DNA from 3 places in the Mesorhizobium sp. P2_A12 genome. Region 1 is predicted to be linked to each of the others. Evidence: predicted binding sites of a transcription regulator. Region 1 holds the regulator's gene; each other region holds the start of a gene.

What was found. Region 1 encodes PhoB, which activates phosphate uptake and scavenging genes when phosphate is short. Its sites were predicted from a motif close to TGTCATNNANCTGTCAT; they were not measured.
Region 2: a site for PhoB is predicted at 3,369-3,385, ahead of phnF (phosphonate metabolism transcriptional regulator PhnF). Genes of this name have one in related genera too.
Region 3: a site for PhoB is predicted at 2,077-2,093, ahead of AC1DZU_RS16505 (toxic anion resistance protein). Genes of this name have one in related genera too.

Annotation. Positions count from the first base shown of each region.
Region 1 is NZ_JBFUCU010000004.1:529,279-535,173, forward strand. It holds gene pstC (phosphate ABC transporter permease subunit PstC) at 1-640, shown strand, start outside; gene pstA (phosphate ABC transporter permease PstA) at 644-1,495, shown strand; gene pstB (phosphate ABC transporter ATP-binding protein PstB) at 1,492-2,298, shown strand; gene phoU (phosphate signaling complex protein PhoU) at 2,324-3,031, shown strand; gene phoB (phosphate regulon transcriptional regulator PhoB) at 3,051-3,740, shown strand; gene AC1DZU_RS12925 (ROK family protein) at 3,894-5,141, opposite strand; gene xylF (D-xylose ABC transporter substrate-binding protein) at 5,495-5,895, shown strand, end outside.
Region 2 is NZ_JBFUCU010000005.1:42,890-48,784, forward strand. It holds gene phnK (phosphonate C-P lyase system protein PhnK) at 1-216, opposite strand, end outside; gene AC1DZU_RS14065 (alpha-D-ribose 1-methylphosphonate 5-phosphate C-P-lyase PhnJ) at 213-1,106, opposite strand; gene AC1DZU_RS14070 (carbon-phosphorus lyase complex subunit) at 1,103-2,215, opposite strand; gene phnH (phosphonate C-P lyase system protein PhnH) at 2,217-2,828, opposite strand; gene phnG (phosphonate C-P lyase system protein PhnG) at 2,828-3,289, opposite strand; gene phnF (phosphonate metabolism transcriptional regulator PhnF) at 3,412-4,161, shown strand; gene AC1DZU_RS14090 (zinc-binding alcohol dehydrogenase family protein) at 4,240-5,256, opposite strand; gene AC1DZU_RS14095 (ABC transporter permease) at 5,331-5,895, opposite strand, start outside.
Region 3 is NZ_JBFUCU010000006.1:181,934-187,828, forward strand. It holds gene AC1DZU_RS16495 (OpgC family protein) at 1-1,103, opposite strand, end outside; gene AC1DZU_RS16500 (alpha/beta hydrolase) at 1,306-1,971, shown strand; gene AC1DZU_RS16505 (toxic anion resistance protein) at 2,135-3,214, shown strand; gene AC1DZU_RS16510 (substrate-binding domain-containing protein) at 3,226-4,797, shown strand; gene AC1DZU_RS16515 (5-bromo-4-chloroindolyl phosphate hydrolysis family protein) at 4,812-5,426, shown strand; gene AC1DZU_RS16520 (type 2 periplasmic-binding domain-containing protein) at 5,426-5,895, shown strand, end outside.

The DNA.
Region 1 (5,895 bases):
GCGCCCGCTGCGGCGCCCGATCGGCATGGCGGTTGAGCTGCTCGCCGGCATCCCTTCGATCATCTACGGCATCTGGGGCCTGTTCGTGCTGGCGCCCTTCCTGCAGACGACCGTGCAGCCCTTCATCATCAGCGCGTTCCATGGCATTCCCGGCCTCAACAGCCTGTTTGCCGGTCCGCCCTACGGCATCGGCCTTTTGACGTCGTCGCTGATCCTTGCCATCATGGTGCTGCCTTTCATCACCTCGATCACCAAGGACGTCTTCGACACGGTGCCGCCGGTGCTGAAAGAGTCCGCCTACGGCATCGGTTGCACGACCTGGGAAGTGACCCGCCGCGTGGTCATTCCCTACACAAGGATCGGCATCATGGGCGGCGTCATGCTCGGCCTCGGCCGTGCGCTCGGCGAAACCATGGCGGTGACCTTCGTCATCGGCAATGCGCACCGCATCAGCACCTCGCTGTTCGCGCCGGCAACGACGATCTCCGCGACCATCGCCAACGAATTCACCGAAGCCGTCGGCGATCTCTACACCTCTTCGCTGGTAGCGCTCGGCCTGATCCTGTTCGTCATCACCTTCCTGATCCTCGCCATCGCACGCTACATGCTGATGCGCATTGACGCCCGCACGGGAGCCTGACCGATGTCGACAGCCACATCGCTTCATCAGAGCCGCAAGAGGAAGAATTCCGTGATGATGACGCTGTGCGTCGCCGCCGCGGGCATCGGACTTGCCTGGCTGGCGCTCATCCTCGGCGCGCTGCTCTACAAGGGCCTGTCCGGCGTCAATCTTGCGGTGTTCACCGAAATGACGCCGCCGCCCGGCGATGCCGGCGGCCTGCTCAACGCCATCTACGGCAGCATCGTGATGACCGTCATCGGCGTCGTCGTCGGTACACCGATCGGCGTGCTGGCAGGCACCTACATGGCCGAATACGGACGCTTTTCGAAGCTCACCACCGTGGTGCGCTTCATCAACGACATCCTTTTGTCGGCGCCGTCGATCATCATCGGCCTGTTCGTCTACGAACTGATGGTCCGGCCGATGGGGCATTTCTCGGCGATCGCCGGCGCTGTCGCGCTTGCCATCCTGGTCATCCCGGTCGTCGTTCGCACCACCGAGGACATGCTCAACCTGGTGCCGAACGCGTTGCGCGAGGCCGGCACCGCGATCGGCGCGCCGCGCTGGGTGGTGATCAAGTCGGTCGCTTACCGCGCCGCCCTTTCAGGCATCGTCACCGGCATATTGTTGTCGATCGCCCGTATCTCCGGCGAGACGGCGCCGCTGCTCTTTACAGCGCTCAACAACCAGTTCTGGTCGAGCAATCTCAACGCGCCGATGGCCAGCCTGCCAGTGACCATCTTCCAGTTCGCTCTCAGCCCTTACGAGGAATGGCAGCAACTGGCCTGGACCGGTGCACTCATCATCACATTGACGGTTCTCGCGCTCAGCATCTTTGCTCGCAGCCTGACCGGACGCAGAGAGGACAAATGAGCCAGATGTTGTCTCCAGACATGACGATCGCCGCCGAGGCAATTGCCGGCAAGGCCAAGATCGAGGTCAAGAACCTCAACTTCTACTACGGCCAGAGCAAGGCACTGAAGGACATCACGCTGTCGCTGCCCGAGCGCAGCGTCACCGCCTTCATCGGACCTTCGGGCTGCGGGAAGTCGACGCTGCTGCGCGTCTTCAACCGCATCTACGAGCTCTATCCCAAGCAGACCGCCGAGGGCCAGGTGCTGCTCGACGGCCAGAACGTTCTCGATCGCTCGCAGGACCTCAACCTGCTGCGGACCAAGATCGGCATGGTGTTCCAGAAGCCGACTCCGTTCCCGATGTCGATCTATGAAAACATCGCTTTCGGCGTCAGGCTCTATGAGAAGATCAGCAAGTCAGAGATGGACGGCCGTGTCGAGCAGGCGCTGAAGCGCGCCGCACTGTGGACCGAAGTCAAGGACAAGCTCAACGCAAGCGGCCTCAGCCTCTCCGGCGGCCAGCAGCAGCGACTCTGCATCGCCCGCACCGTGGCGGTGAAGCCGGAAGTCATCCTGCTCGACGAGCCGGCTTCGGCGCTTGACCCGCTGTCGACCGCCAAGATCGAAGAGCTGATCGACGAGTTGCAAGCCGACTACACGATCGTCATCGTCACCCACAACATGCAGCAGGCGGCGCGCGTGTCGAAGCAGACGGCCTTCATGTATCTGGGCGAACTGGTCGAGTTCGACCGCACCGAGAAGATCTTCACGTCGCCCCGCGAGAAGCGCACGCAGGACTACATCACCGGCCGCTTCGGCTGAGCTCAGGCATACGAGGACTAAGATCATGGGCGAACACACAGTCGCTTCTTTCGACGAGGATCTCGGACAGATCAGCAGGCTGATCCGCGACATGGGCGACCTCGCCGGCTCGATGGTCGGCGGCGCCACCAAGGCGCTGTTGAATTCCGACAACGCCCTGGCGCAGCGCGTCGTCTCCGACGATGCGATCATGGACGCGCGCCAGCGTGAACTCGACGACCGCGCCATCACACTGATCGCCAAGCGTCAGCCGATGGCCGACGATCTGCGCCACGTCGTCGGTTCGATCCGCATGGCCGGCGACCTCGAGCGTATTGGCGACCTTGCCAAGAACATCGCCAAGCGCGTCGGCACCGTCGGCCTCAGTGTCACCCCGCGCGACCTGTCGCACTCCATCGACGCAATGGCGCAGCTGGTGCTGATCCAGGTGCAGGGCGTCATCGAGGAATATACGGCGCGCGACGCGGCGGCGCTGGCGAAGCTGCGCGCCGACGACGAGCGCATCGACGTCAAATACACCTCCGTGTTCCGCGAACTGCTGACCTACATGATGGAAGACCCGCGCAACATCACCGCCTGCACGCATCTGTTGTTCTGCGCCAAGAACCTCGAACGCATCGGCGATCACGTCACCAACATCGCGGAAAATGCATATTATGTTTTGACCGGTACGCAGCTGCCCGCCAATCGTCCGAAGCAGGACGAGACGGCAATGTCCGCGCCGGCGGCATGACGGCAGGGGTGACCAGTCGATGATCGCGCCACGCATCATGGTGGTGGAGGATGAGGAGCCGCTGGGTGTGCTGCTCCGCTACAATCTGGAGTCCGAGGGCTACCAGGTCGAGGTGGTGACGCGCGGCGACGAGGCCGAGATCCGGCTGCAGGAGAACGTCCCCGACCTTCTGGTGCTGGACTGGATGGTGCCGGCGGTTTCCGGAATCGAACTCTGCCGCCGGCTAAGGATGCGTCCCGAGACCGAGCGGCTGCCGATCATCATGCTGACCGCGCGTGGCGAGGAAAGCGATCGTGTGCGCGGCCTCTCGACAGGCGCCGACGATTATCTGGTCAAGCCGTTCTCGACGCCGGAGTTCATGGCCAGGGTCAAGGCGCTGCTGCGCCGCGCCAAGCCGGAAGTGCTGTCCAGCGTGCTCAAGGTCGGCGACATCGTGCTCGATCGTGAATCGCACAGGGTTTATCGCAAGAAGAGCGAGATTCGGCTCGGACCGACCGAATTCCGCCTGCTCGAATTCATGATGCGCCATCCCGGCCGTGTGTTCTCGCGCAGCCAGCTGCTCGACAATGTCTGGGGCGAGACGATCTACATCGACGAACGCACGGTCGACGTGCATGTCGGTCGGCTGCGCAAGGCGGTCAACAATGGCCGCATGCCCGATGTCATCCGCACCATTCGTGGGGCGGGCTACGCAATCCGGGAAGATTAGGGATATGCTGATATTCAGGTGATGCCGGCCTGTGAACGGCAGTTTCCTGCGCTTCCGGTACTCACGGATCAAATGTCCGCTCCGTTCCGGTTCTCGGAACCCGCCATTCTCGACTCGGCCTAACCTGAATCTCAACACATCCAGGCGCGTTATTCACGCAACGTTCTTGCCGCCGAGGCCGGATCTCGCCTGCGTGCCCGGCGCGAAAATCTCCTGGTCTACGAAGGTCAGCGCCCGCGTGGCGCAGCCTTCGCGGATCAGTGGCAGTTCGTTCGGTTCGGTGTCGAAGGAAATCGATTGCGAATGCTGGCCGCCGGCGGTCTGCGCAATCGCCTCGCGCAATGCCGGCTCGATCAGGTCGAAGGCGGCGGCGCTGACACCGACCATGGCGACGGGCGCCGGATCGATCAGCGCGAACAGGCTGCCGAGACCGTAGCCGAGTGCCTCGCCGGCCTTGCGATAGGCCTCGCGCTCGGGTCCATCCCTCTCGCGGGCCGCGGTCGCCAGCGCGCGCATGTCGGCGTCACTGACATCGGCCACCGGTTCCGCGTCCTCGCTCATCTGCCTTGCGTTCCGCCAGATGGCATAGTTGCCGGCATAGGCCTCGACGCAGCCCCGCCGCCCACAGCGGCACAGCGCGCCGTGCGGCCGATGGATCATATGGCCGAACTCGCCGCCCGAGGAATGGGTGCCAGTGAACAACTCGCCCTTCAACACCAGGCCCATGCCGATGCCGTGCGACAGCAGGATGGCGATGAAGTCGTCGCGGTAGCGATCGGGGTCGCGCCAGCGCAACGCGATCGCCATCATGTTGCAGTCGTTCTCCATGGTGGCGGGGATGCCGAACTCGTCCTCGAGTATGTCGGCGAAGGCGATGTCGGTGTGCGGCGTGATCGGTGACCACAGCATGGCGCGGGCACGCGTGTCGGTGATGCCCTGGATCGCCAGCGCGATGCGGGCGACACTGCGGACGTCGAGGTCGGGGTCTTCAAGACGACGCCGTACGATGGCAACGCATTCACCGACCAGCGCGTCGCGCGACATGGTCAGCGTGTCCAGCCGGCGCTGTTCCTCGGCGATCACCTGGCCGGCATAGTCGATGACGGCGACCGAGAGGAAGTTCAGTGACAGCACCACGGTCATCACCGCCGCCGCTTCCGGATTGAGGCCGAGGCCGACCTGCGGCCGGCCGCGTTTGAGCGAGCCGGCCTCGCTCGGCTTGCTCTCAGTCAGGATGCCTTCGCCGATGAGGTCGGAGGAGATCGCCGATATGGTCGAATGGCTGAGGCCCGTGGTCGCGGCGATCTCGGTGCGGGACGGCTGTCCGGCGCGGCGCACGGCCGCAATCACCATCGCCCGGTTGCGGCGGCGCAGATCGTCGTGGCGGATTCCGACCGACATGTTTTTTCACATCCTCCCGGTCGCCGCAGCCTTTCGTGCCTCCCGAAGGCCATCAGCGAAGCCTGAATGCGCGACGCTTCAGGCACTTGCTTCTGCGCGTGTCGTTGCCCCGAAACCGCTGCGGACTTTTGGGGCGACATGCGCGAAGCCAAATTCTGGCAGAACCCCACCATCATGTCATTATTTATTCCGGAGCTCGAAAAAAACTCGGAGAGACGTCAAAATCCATCAGAATCGATGTTGACAGCGTTCGGGCGTTGGATCACTATTTTTTCGAGGCTCGAAAAAATAGAGCCTCTGTGCCGGCCTACGGGTCAGTTTGGTCGCGCCATACGCGGCGCAGGGAGGATATTATGAAAAAATTCACAGCCGCCATCCTGGCGGGTGTCGCCATGTCGCTGACGCTGGTGTCGGTCGCGCAGGCGAAGGACAAGGTCATCGGCGTTTCGTGGTCCAACTTCCAGGAAGAGCGCTGGAAGACCGACGAAGCGGCGATGAAGAAGGCCATCGAGGCGGCTGGTGACAAATACATTTCCGCTGATGCGCAGTCCAATCCGGGCAAGCAGCTCACCGACGTCGAGAGCCTGATTTCGCAAGGCGCCAACGCGCTGATCGTCCTGGCGCAGGATGCCTCGGCCATCGGCCCGGCGGTCCAGAAGGCGCTGGACGAAGGCATTCCGGTCGTCGGCTATGACCGGCTGATCGAGAACAAGAACGTGTTCTACCTGACCTTCGACAACAAGGAAGTCGGCCG
Region 2 (5,895 bases), on a different contig from region 1:
GAACTGGCCGTCGCGCATGCGGTAGCTGGCGGTGCCGGAACTCGGCAACAGCCGGGTCGACAGGCAGTTGAGCAGGGTCGTCTTGCCGGAACCGGACTCGCCGACGACCGCCAGAACTTCGCCCGGCCACAGGTCGAAGGAGACGTTGTCGCAGCCGACGCGCGAGCCGTAGAATTTGGAGAGCGCCGAGACGCGCAGCAGTGGTTCGTCGGTCATTGCGCCGGCTCCATCATCTCAGGGGCAAGATGGCCGCGATGGCCCTCCTCACGCCGTTTCTCGCAGTGGTCGGTGTCCGAGCAGACGAACATGTGGCCGCCATGGTCGTCGAGGATGACCTCGTCGAGATAGACATTCTCGGCCGCGCACAGCGCGCAGGGCTGGTCGAAGGTCTGCACCTCGAACGGATGATCCTCGAAGTCGAGGCTGACCACTTCGGTGAACGGCGGCACCGCATAGATGCGCTTTTCGCGGCCGGCGCCAAACAGCTGCAAGGCCGGCGAGCGGTGCATCTTGGGATTGTCGAATTTCGGCGTCGGCGACGGGTCCATCACGTAGCGACCCTCGACCTTGACCGGATAGGCATAGGTGGTGGCGATGCGCCCGTGCCTGGCGATGTCCTCGTAGAGCTTCACATGCATCAGGCCGTATTCCTCCAGCGCATGCATCTTGCGCGTCTCGGTTTCGCGCGGCTCGAGGAAGCGCAGCGGCTCGGGAATCGGCACCTGGTAGACCAGCACCTGGCCTGCCTTCATAGGGTGCTCGGGGATGCGGTGGCGGGTCTGGATGATGGTGGCGCTGGCGGTATCGGTCGTCACCGCGACATTGGCGACCTTCTTGAAGAAGGCACGGATCGAGACCGCATTGGTGGTGTCATCGGCGCCCTGGTCGATGACCTTCAGCACATCATCGGGACCGATGATCGAGGCGGTGACCTGGACGCCGCCGGTGCCCCAGCCATAAGGCATCGGCATTTCGCGCGAGGCGAACGGCACCTGATAGCCGGGGATGGCGATGCCCTTGAGGATCGCGCGACGGATCATCCGCTTGGTCTGTTCGTCGAGATAGGCGAAGTTGTAGGTGGCAATGTCTGTCGGTTGAGCGGTCATTCCGCGGCCTCCCTCTTGTCGTCCGCCTTCACCGGGTTTTCGCGGGCGTCATATTCGGCGCGCATGCGGCGCACGAGGTCGAGTTCGGCCTGGAAGTCGACATAGTGCGGGAGCTTCAGGTGCTCGACGAAGCCGGTCGCCTGGACATTGTCGGAATGCGAGATGACGAACTCCTCGTCCTGCGCGGCGGCGACGACATCTTCGCCGAGTTCCGAAGCGCGCAATGCCCGATCGCAGAGCGCCATCGCCATCGCCTTGCGCTCGCTCTGGCCGAAGACCAGGCCGTAGCCGCGGGTGAATTGCGGCGGCGCCTTGGCCGAGCCCTTGAACTGGTTGACCATCTGGCATTCGGTGACCCGCACCGTGCCGAGCGGCACGGCGAACGGGAGTTCGGGAACATCCAGTTCCAGCTCGACCTCGCCGATGCGGATCTCGCCGACGAAGGGATGGTTACGGGCATAGCCGCGCTGCGTGGAATAGCCGAGCGCCAGCAAGAAGCCCTCATCGCCGCGTGACAGCGCCTGCAGGCGGATGTCGCGCGCCATCGGGAATTCCAGCGGCTCGCGGGTGATGTCGCCGGGGACATGGTCCTGTGGCATCTCCCCATCCGGTTCGATCAGGCCTTCACGGGCCAGGATCGCCGAGACGCGCGGCATGGCTTTTGTTTCGGTCTCGCGCTGCAGCGGCTCGGCGACATCGCCGCCGGCGGCAAGCCCGGGGTCGAGCAGCCGATGCGTATAGTCGAAGGTCGGGCCGAGCAGCTGGCCGCCGGGCAGGTCCTTGTAGGTCGCCGAAACGCGCCGCTCGACCAGCATGGTGGCGGTGTCGATCGCCTTGGAATAGCCGAAGCGCGGCAACGTGGTGCGATAGGCGCGCACCAGGAAGATCGCCTCGATCAGGTCGCCGCGCGCCTGGACGATGGCAAGCGCCGCCAGCTCGCGGTCATAGAGGGAGCCTTCGCTCATCACCCGGTCGACGCCAAGCGCCAACTGTTCGACGATCTGGTCGAGGCGAATGGCGGGCACCGAACGGTCGCCGCGCCGGCGGTCGGCGAGCAGGCTGTGGGCGTTGGCAATGGCCGCCTCGCCACCTTTTACCGCGACATACATCTCAGCCCTCCATCGTCTTGATGCGCGTGGTGCGCGGCAGGCAGGCGACGCCGTCCGATGTGGCGAGGATGATGTCGACGCCACGCGGAAAGCGCTTGATGTTCTGCTTCCACTGCTCGACGAAATGACGCGGCATCTGCGCCGGCGCGATCGTGGCACTGGTTTCGATGCCGGGGCCTCCGAGCAGCAGCAGGGCGCCGGAAACGAGATCACTGACTTGCAGGATCAGCGTGGTGGAGCGGTCGGGATAATCCTGGGTACCTTGCGAAAAACCGTCGAGCGCCATCATCTCGGCCGGCGTGGCGATCAAAGCGAAATGCGCATCGGCCGGCGTGTTGGCCAAAGGCGCACCGGTGTGGAAACCAAGCCAGGATTTGATCGCGGTAGAGGCCTGCAAAGCCGGGTCGAGCCAGAGCGGGGTGTCGTTGTCGCAAAGCGCCAGCGCTACGGCGCCGGCGGTCGCCGAAAGCGGCACCGGCGGGCGGGCGAAGGCGGGCACGGGTTGCACGCTGCCCGGCCGCGCCATCGCGTCCATGACGGCGCGAAACACGGTCTGGGCGTTGAAGACCGGATCGGCAAAACCGCCCTCGATCGATTGCGCTGCGATGTCCATCAGTCTTCTCCGCGAACCATGGTGAAGAAATCCACCTTCGTTGCCGCCGTCTCGGCGCGCCGCCGTTCATGCGCGGTGGCCAGAGCCGATCGTAGAGGCGCAATAAGCACGGTCTCGACCTCGGCGCGACGCACCGGGTCCTGCCACAACGCATCGGCGATGGCCGCCAGCCTTGCCTTCTGCTTGTCGCGGCCAAGCGCATAGCAGTGACCGACCTGTCCGGACGGCAGCCGGACAGTGGCGCGGGTAACGGTCGTCTCACCAACATTGAAGGGGGAGCCGCCACCACCGATGCGGCCGCGCACGGTGACCAGGCCGGTCTCCGGGCCGCGCAGCAGCTCAGCTTCCGAGGGCAGTCCGGACGCGTTCCAGAGCCGGACGACGTCATCGCCGCTGGATTGTGCCAGTGTTGCCATGGCGGCCTTGCGCTCGGCTTGGTCGCGGGCTTCCTGTCCTCGCATGAGCAACAATCCTCTTGTCTAAATTTGTCTATTGATATAGACAATTATACAAATTATACCTATTATCTAGCGCGAGTCCATGACGGGTGGATGACAAGCAATGGGAGGCTGGGACAATTAAAATGGTCGGGCAGCTGGCAGCGGACAGCATCGAGCGGCGGAGTGGTGTCTCGCTGTGGCGGCAGATCGCCGACAAGATCCTGCATGCGATCGCCATCGGCGATTTCGCCGAGAATGCAGCGCTACCGCCGGAGGTTGCGCTGGCCGAGCGCTATGGCGTCAACCGTCACACGGTGCGCAGTGCCATAGCAGCCCTTGTGCAGGAAGGGGTGCTGCGGGCCGAACAGGGACGCGGCACCTTCGTGCTGTCGCGCAAGCGGCTGTCCTATCCGATCGGCGCGCGAACACGGTTTTCGGCAGGCCTGCAAGGGCAGGCGTCGGAACGGCATATTGTCCTGCTTGCCTCGTCGGTGGAGCCGGCCAGCCGGCGCGTCGCCGAGGGGCTGGGCCTAGCCAGGGGGGCAAACGTGATCCGGCTGGAAACACGCGGCGAAGCCGATGGCCGCCCGGTGTCGCGTGCTGCCGGCTGGTTCGAGGCCAGGCGCTTTGCCGGCATTGATGCCGCCATGGCGCAAACCGGCTCGATCACCGCGTCGCTGGCACGTTTCGGCATCGACGATTATCTCAGGCAATCGACCATGCTGTCAGCACGCCATGCCGACGCCGCCGACCTTGCCGACCTCGATCTGCAGCCCGGCGCCATCGTGCTGGTCACGGTCGCCGTCAACGTCACGCCGGACGGCCAGCCGATCCAGTTTTCCGAGTCACGCTTCCCGGCTGAGCGCGTCGAACTCAAATTGTCGGCACTGTAAGGTGACACTGGCGACTGGCTGGATTGTCTGACGCAATTGCGTACGGAAAACCGCTTCACACGTTTCCTGGAAATGCTTTTATCCGACCTCGATCACAGCCTTGATCAGGCCGGATTTCTCGTGTGCCCAGCGCGCGAGATCGTGCGGCGTATCGGCCAGCGTGGTGCGGTGGGTGACGAGCTTTGCCAACGGCACGGCGCCGTTGCGGATCGAGGCGGCGACGTGGTCGAAGTCGGCGCGCAACGCATTGCGACTGCCGATCAGGGTCATCTCGCGCTTGTGGAATTCCGGATCGGAGAAGGTGATGTCGTCCTTGACGACGCTGACCAGCACCAGTGTTCCGCCATGCGCGACATGGGCGAAGGCCGACTGCACCGACTGGGTGTTTCCGGTGGCGTCGAAGACCACATCGAAGCCTTCGCCAGCGGTCGCTTGCCCGACCAGATCGGACACCGCGCCGCGCGAACCGTCGAGGGTCTGGAAACCAAGCTCGTTGGCGGCAAAGGCAAGTCTTTCGCTGCTCATGTCGAGCAGCGTCACGTCAAGCCCGGCGATGCCGGCGAAGATGGCGGTGCCAAGCCCGATCGGACCGGCGCCGATGACCAGCGTGCGGGCGCCGGGATCGGCGCTTGCGCGTCGCACAGCATGCGCGCCGATGGCCAGGAACTCGACAGCGGCGGCGTCGGCCAGCGACAGGCCGTTTGCCGGATAGAGATTTTGTGCCGGCACCAGAATCCGTTCGCACATGGCGCCGTCGCGATGGACGCCGAGGACCTCGATCCTGACGCAGCAATTCGGCTTGCCGTGCCGGCAGGCGATGCACTTGGCGCAGGAAAGATAGGGATTGATGACCACCGGCTCGCCAGCGGAAAGTTCGACGCCTTCGCCGGTCTCGACGATCGTTCCCGACACCTCATGGCCCATGATGCGGGGATAGGCGAGGAATGGGTGCTTGCCTTCGTATATATGATAGTCGGTGCCGCAGATGCCGACATGGCTGACAGCCACCAGCGCCCAGCCGGGGGGTGGCGCGCTCGGCGCCGGACGGTCTTCCAGGACGAGCTCGCCAGGCGAGCGGCAGACGACGGCTTTCATGCTTCAATCCAGTTTGTCATGAAAATCGCCGGCCCATTTTCGCGACAGGGCCGGCGATCGATCTCAAATTATTGTCACTTGCTACCGCGGCGTCGCAGCCCGTCGAAATAGACGATGATGATGATCAGCGCGCCGGTGATGATGCGCTGCCAGAAGGCGTTGACGTTCAAGAGATTGGCGCCGTTGTTGATGGTGGCCAGAATGAAGGCGCCGAGCAGCGGCCCGTGCACCGAGCCGACCGCGCCGAACAGCGAGGTGCCGCCGATCACCGACGACGCGATCGCTTGCAGTTCCCAACCCTCGGCCTGGGTCGGGTTGCCGATGCCGATGCGTGAGGCCAGCAACACGCCGACGAACGCCGCGCAGAGACCCGACAGCGTGTAAGCCATGTAGATGGTTCGCTGGACATTGACGCCGGACAGGCGCGAGGCCTCGGCATTGGAGCCGACCGAGAACAAATACCGGCCCCAACGGCTGTGATGGAGGAAGATGTAGGCCGGAATACCAACCAGGATCACCATCCAGAACAGGTTGGGGACGCCGAGGAAGGAGTTGCGCGAGAACTCTTGAAAGGCATCGTTGTTGATCGAGATCGAATTGCCGTTGGTCATCAAAAGACCGATGCCGCGCAACGACGTC
Region 3 (5,895 bases), on a different contig from region 1:
GCGATGCCGGCTGATATCAACAGGCTGTCATAGGCCAGCCCGCCCGGGTTGATCAGCTTCAGCACCTGCGCCGTCAGGGCGAGCACCGTGCCGGCAATGAAAACCGGCAACGATCGTTTGCCCAATATGGCAAGCGGATGATCGCGCCCGGTGCGGAACAGGTTGGAGACGGCCGGGAATGCCACGATCAGGTAGCTCACCGCCAGGATATGCAGCAGCCTCGGCAGCGCCAGAAACGTCTTGTCGAAGCCGGTCAGCACCGGAGGCAGGCCCAACCAGGAGATCTGCCCCCATAGCGGACTGTGCACCCAGACCAGCGCCGTGGCGATGTAGGCCAAAGCCGCGCCAACCAGCCAGCGATTGACCGGGATGGTGCCACCGCGACGCACATGCAGCGTGCCCGCCAGGCCGATGTTGAACAGGAACTGCCACGACAGCGGGTTGAGAAACCAGAAGCCGGGCTCGGGATAGTTCGGCGGTGCGATCTGGTAGATACCGGCGACCAGCCACAGCGCGCCGGATGCGACCAGCGCCGGCAATGGCCGGTAGCTGACGAAGAGCAGGAAGACCGGCGCCAGCAGGAGCAGCACTGCATAGACCGGCAGGATGTTGTTGTAGCCGAGCTGGTGGCCGAGCGTCACGATGCCGACCAGCACTTGCGGCGTATTCTTGATCAACGGCTCGATGTTGATCATCGTCAGCAGCTCCGGGCGCCGGGCGAACACCGCCGCCGCGCAAAAGATCGCCATCACCACCATGGTGGTGACGATGTGGGCGGCATAGAGCACGCCAGCTCGGCGCCACATCTTCAACGTTACCAGCAGCCGGTTTCCAGGCTGGAATTTCTTGCCATAGGCAAGCGCGACCGAGATTCCAGAGATCAGCACGAAGACCTCTGCCGCGTCTGAAAAGCCGAAATTCTTGTAGGTCAGATACTCGAAGGCGGTACCCGGCACGTGGTCGACAAAGATGGTCAGCAACGCGAGAGCACGCAGCACATCGATGCGCGTGTCACGCTCCGAGACGCGCGTATCGCGGTCCGCGATACGCGTGCCGCGATCGGGGACACGCGTGCCGCGGTCCGGGGAAAGTTGGGTGGTCATCGACAAAAGGCCTCAAAGCTGGTTGTTCATGCCGGCAATGCGACCCCCGGCGCACCGCTTCGATTCCTCCCATAGGAATGATATCGGCGAAGAAACGGACAGTAATGCGCCCGGTTCAATCAACTTTCGCGGAGCTTGAAAATATTGCGTTTTGAAGCCGGCAAACTGACCGGAACTGTCATGAAATCAAAAGGATGAGGCCATGACCGAAGAGACCTCACAAGATGGTGCGTTACGGCGTGATCTCGCCTTCTGCTACCGCATTTACAGGCCTGCGGATTCAACTGGTCAATGCTTCTTCCTGCTGCATGGGTCGGGTGTCGATGAGACGACATTGGTGCCGCTGGCACGAGAGATCGCGCCCCACGCCACGCTGGTCGCCGTGCGCGGCCGCATCGTCCAGGAGGATGGTTTCCGCTGGTTCGCGCGCATCACGCCGACGCGTTTCGAACAGCAGAGCATCTGCACCGAAACCAACGCTTTTGCGGGCTTCGTCACCGATGCGGCCAGACGCCACAATATCGACCTCTCCCGCACGATTTTTCTCGGCTATTCAAACGGCGCCAATCTGGTTTCGAGCCTGATGCTGCTGCATCCGGGCCTCGTCGAACGCGCCGCGCTGCTGCGGCCGATGCCGGTGCTCGACGACGTGCCGGCGACGGATCTGTTCGGCGTGCGGGTGCTGATCGTTGCCGGCGCTGCCGACCTTACCTATGCGCCCTTCGCGCCGGCTCTGGTGACTTTGCTCAGCCAACATGGCGCCGACCTCGACGCGAGGATTGTTCCATCGGGTCATGAAATCGGCAGCGCCGACGCGGCAATCGCAAGGCAATGGATGAAGGCGGTGACGGCGACTGCCGCCGAATAAACTTGTCCACCGCGTCGATTGCCAACCAATCGTGCTGGTTTCCAGCCCGAAACCAGCGGGTTTCGTGCCCAGAGTCTGACAGGCCTCTTCCTTTATGCACAACACCGACATATCCCTGTCACATACAGACTATGGAGATACTGTTCACTGAGGGGAGGTCTGCATGGCCGACAAGAACAGCATCACTCTGCTCGACGACACATCGACATTGCCGGCAATCGTTGCCAGCCCGTCCGACATCGCCAGGATCGAAAGCACGATCGACGTCCGGGATCGCGCCGGCATTTCGGTCTATGGCGACCGCGCCCAGCAGGCCGTTAGCGACTATGCCGACAAGATCCTGGGCCAGCTGCGCAATCGCGATCTTGGCGATACAGGCAACCTCCTGACCGACATCATCATGAAGGCCAAGAACCTCGATCCGGCTTCGCTGAAGGACGAAGGATTTCTCGGCAATCTGTTCTCCTCGTTCAAGGCGCGGCTCGAGCGCTTCAAGGAAAAGTATGAGGACGTCGCCGGCCAGATCGACCGCATCGGCCTCGAACTCGACCGCCACAAGGACACGCTGCGGCGCGACATCGCCGTGCTCGACGACCTGCACGAGCAGACCAAGGATTCCATCCTCAAGCTCGACGCCTATGTGCAGGCGGGCAAGAAATTCGTCGAGGATTATCGCATCAACGAGTTGCCCAAGCTGAAGGCTGCGGCGGATTCGGCCAGCGGCGATGTTGGCGGCACGCTGGAGGCGCAGACCTACCAGGATGCGGTGCAGGCGCTGGATCGCCTGGAAAAGCGCGTCTTCTACCTGGTGCAGGCGCGCCAGCTCGGCATCCAGCAATTGCCGCAGATCCGCATCGTCCAGTCCGGCGACGAGACGCTGATCGAGAACCTGCAGGCAACCTCGGCGCTGACCGTGCCGGCCTGGAAGCAGAAAATGGTCATCCTGCTTGGGCTGACCAATCAGAAGTCGGCGCTGGAACTGCAAAAGACTGTGACCGACGCCACCAACGAGATGATCCGCCAGACCTCCAAGATGATGAAGGAGCAGGCTATCTCGATCGAGGAGCAGGCGCAGCGCGGCATCGTCGACGTCGAAACGCTGGCGCAGGCCAACCGCAACCTCATCGACACGGTGCAAGGCGTGCTGAAGGTCCAGCAGGAGGGCCGCCAGAAGCGGGCCGACGCCGAAAAGCAGATGGACCAGATGACGATCGATCTTAAGAAAGCGCTGACCCAGGCCTGATCGGAACCGCCATGCCGAAGACGCTGACGTCCGTTCTGCTGCTGGCCTTGGCGGTGCTGCTGGCGGCCTGCAATTCGAGCAGCGTCAAATTCTCGATCGTGTCGGGTTCGGAAAACACGGTGCTGCAGCCGATCGTCCAGGAGTTCTGCGACAAACAGGGCGCCGCATGCACCTTCGCCTATGAGGGCTCGCTCGACATCGGCCTTGGCCTGCAACGGCCTGGCGGGCTCGACCAGGACGCGGTCTGGCCGGCCTCGAGTGTGTGGGTCGACCTGTTCGATTCCGGCCGCAAGGTGCGCAACCTGACCTCGATCGCGCAGATGCCGGTCATTCTGGGGGTGCGCAAATCCAAGGCCGCCGAACTCGGTTGGGTCGGCAAGGATGTCTTCATGAAGGACATCCTGGCCGCGGTTAAGGACGGCAAGCTCAAATTCCTGATGACCTCGGCAACGCAGTCCAATTCGGGCGCCAGCGCCTATCTGGCGATGCTGTCCAGCGCGCTCGGCGGCAAGGAAGTCATCGAGCCCGGCGATCTCGACAATCCGAACGTGCGCGAAACGGTGAGCGCGCTGCTGCAGGGGGTCGAGCGTTCGTCCGGCTCGTCGGGCTGGCTCGCCGATCTCTATGTCGACAGCGCCGGCAAGGGCACCGTCTACGACGCGATGTGGAACTATGAGGCGACGCTGAAGGAGACCAACGACAAACTTAAGCAGATGGGCAAGGAGCCGCTCTATGCCGTCTATCCGGCCGACGGCGTCGCGGTCGGCGATTCGCCGCTCGGCTTCATCGACCACGGGCGCGGCCCGGAGGTCGAAAAATTCTTCACCGACCTGCTCGCCTATCTGCAGTCCGACGCGGTGCGCAAGCGCATCGCCGACACCGGTCGGCGGCTACCGCTGGGCGGCTCGGCGATCCAGGCCGCCGCCGAACCCGACTGGAATTTTGATCCGGGCAAACTGGTGACCTCGATCCGCATGCCCGAGCCGGCGGTGATCCGCAAGGCGCTCGACCTCTATCAGGAAGCCCTGCGCAAGCCGTCGCTGACGGCATTGTGCTTCGACTTCTCCGGCTCGATGGAAGACCAGGGCGAAAAACAATTGCAGGCCGCGGCGCAGTTCCTGTTCACGCCGGAAAAGGCCAGTGAGGTGCTGGTGCAATGGACGCCGTCCGATCACATCTTCGTGCTGCCGTTCGACAGTGTCGTGCGCGCCAATTTCGAAGCGACCGGCGATGCGGCCGGGCAGGCCCAGCTGCTGGCTGCCGTTGCTGACCAGCATGCCGGTGGCGGCACCGACATGTACGCCTGTGCCCAACAGGCGCTGCAGCAGATTACGGCGACGGTGGATCTGTCGAAATATCTGCCTGCGATCGTCATCATGACCGATGGCCGTACCGACGGCAGCCCCGACCTGTTTCTCAGCCAATGGCGCAACGCGCCGGTGCGCGTGCCGGTGTTCGGCATCACCTTCGGCGACGCCGACAAGAGCCAGCTCGACAGCCTTGCCAAGGCGACTTCGGCGCGGGTATTCGATGGCAGCGGCGATCTGGCCGGCGCCTTCCGTGCCGCCCGCGGCTACAACTGAGATGCGTGACTAGGATGCGCGGCTTCGGCAACGACTGGAACTGGATCGTGGCAGGCCTCGTCTCGGCAGCGCTGCTGGTCGGCTTGAGTTTCCTGACGCATTTTCCGTTCCTGGTGTCGGCGGTCATCGCCGCGCTGGTCTTTGCAGGGCTTGTGTTCGTGCTGGCGCCGCGCCAGCTGTTCGAAGGCCTCGACCTCAGCTCGATCGGCGGCAGCCGGGTCGCGTTTGCGCGTGAGTTGCTGGCGCAAGCCCAGCCGGCGGCGGACCGGCTTGCCGCAACCGCCCGTACCATTTCCGACAAGGACATGGCGGCCAAGGTGAAGAACCTGTCGGACATCGCCGCCGATGTGATTACCAGGGTCGAAACCAAGCCCGAAAGCGCGCCCGCCGTGCGGCGGTTCCTCACCTACTATGTGCCGCAGGCGGCCGAAGTGTCGGAGGGTTACGCGGCATTGGCCAACCGGCGCGCGCCAAGCCAGGCGCGGCTGGCCAATGTCGGGGCGGTGATCACCAAGCTTCAGGACGCCTTCGTGCACTATGCCGATAGCCTGGCCGACAGTGAACTCGGCACGCTCGACGTTGACCTGCGACTCATTCAGGAGTCGCTGAAAGAGGATATCGGTCACTGATGGCCATTTCGCGCCGCGCTTTCGGACTGGGTCTGCTGGGTGCCGCCGCCGCCGGCACTGGCGGCTACCTGACGCTCAAGGATCGCCCGGAGTTCCGCGGCTATCTCGGCAACAAGGCGCATCTGTTCGGCTTCATCGGCGGCGAGAAACAGGCGTTCCTGGCCGACCCGGATGTCGTTCACGCGCTGGGTGGCTATGGGCTGGAGCTCGACGCACGTGTCGCGGGTTCGGTCGAGATGGTACGCGAATCCGCGCTGTTGTCGCAGAAGCCGCAGTTCCTGTGGCCGTCGTCGTCGATCATGGTCGATCTGGCGCGTAAAAGCGGCGTGGCAATCCGCAACGACCAGGTGGTTCTCAACTCGCCGATGGTCGTCTACACTTGGGGGCCGGTGGTCGAGGGGCTGAAGAAGAGCGGACTGGTCACTGTCGCCGCCAAGGGTGGCTACAACCAACTCGACCTCAAGGCATT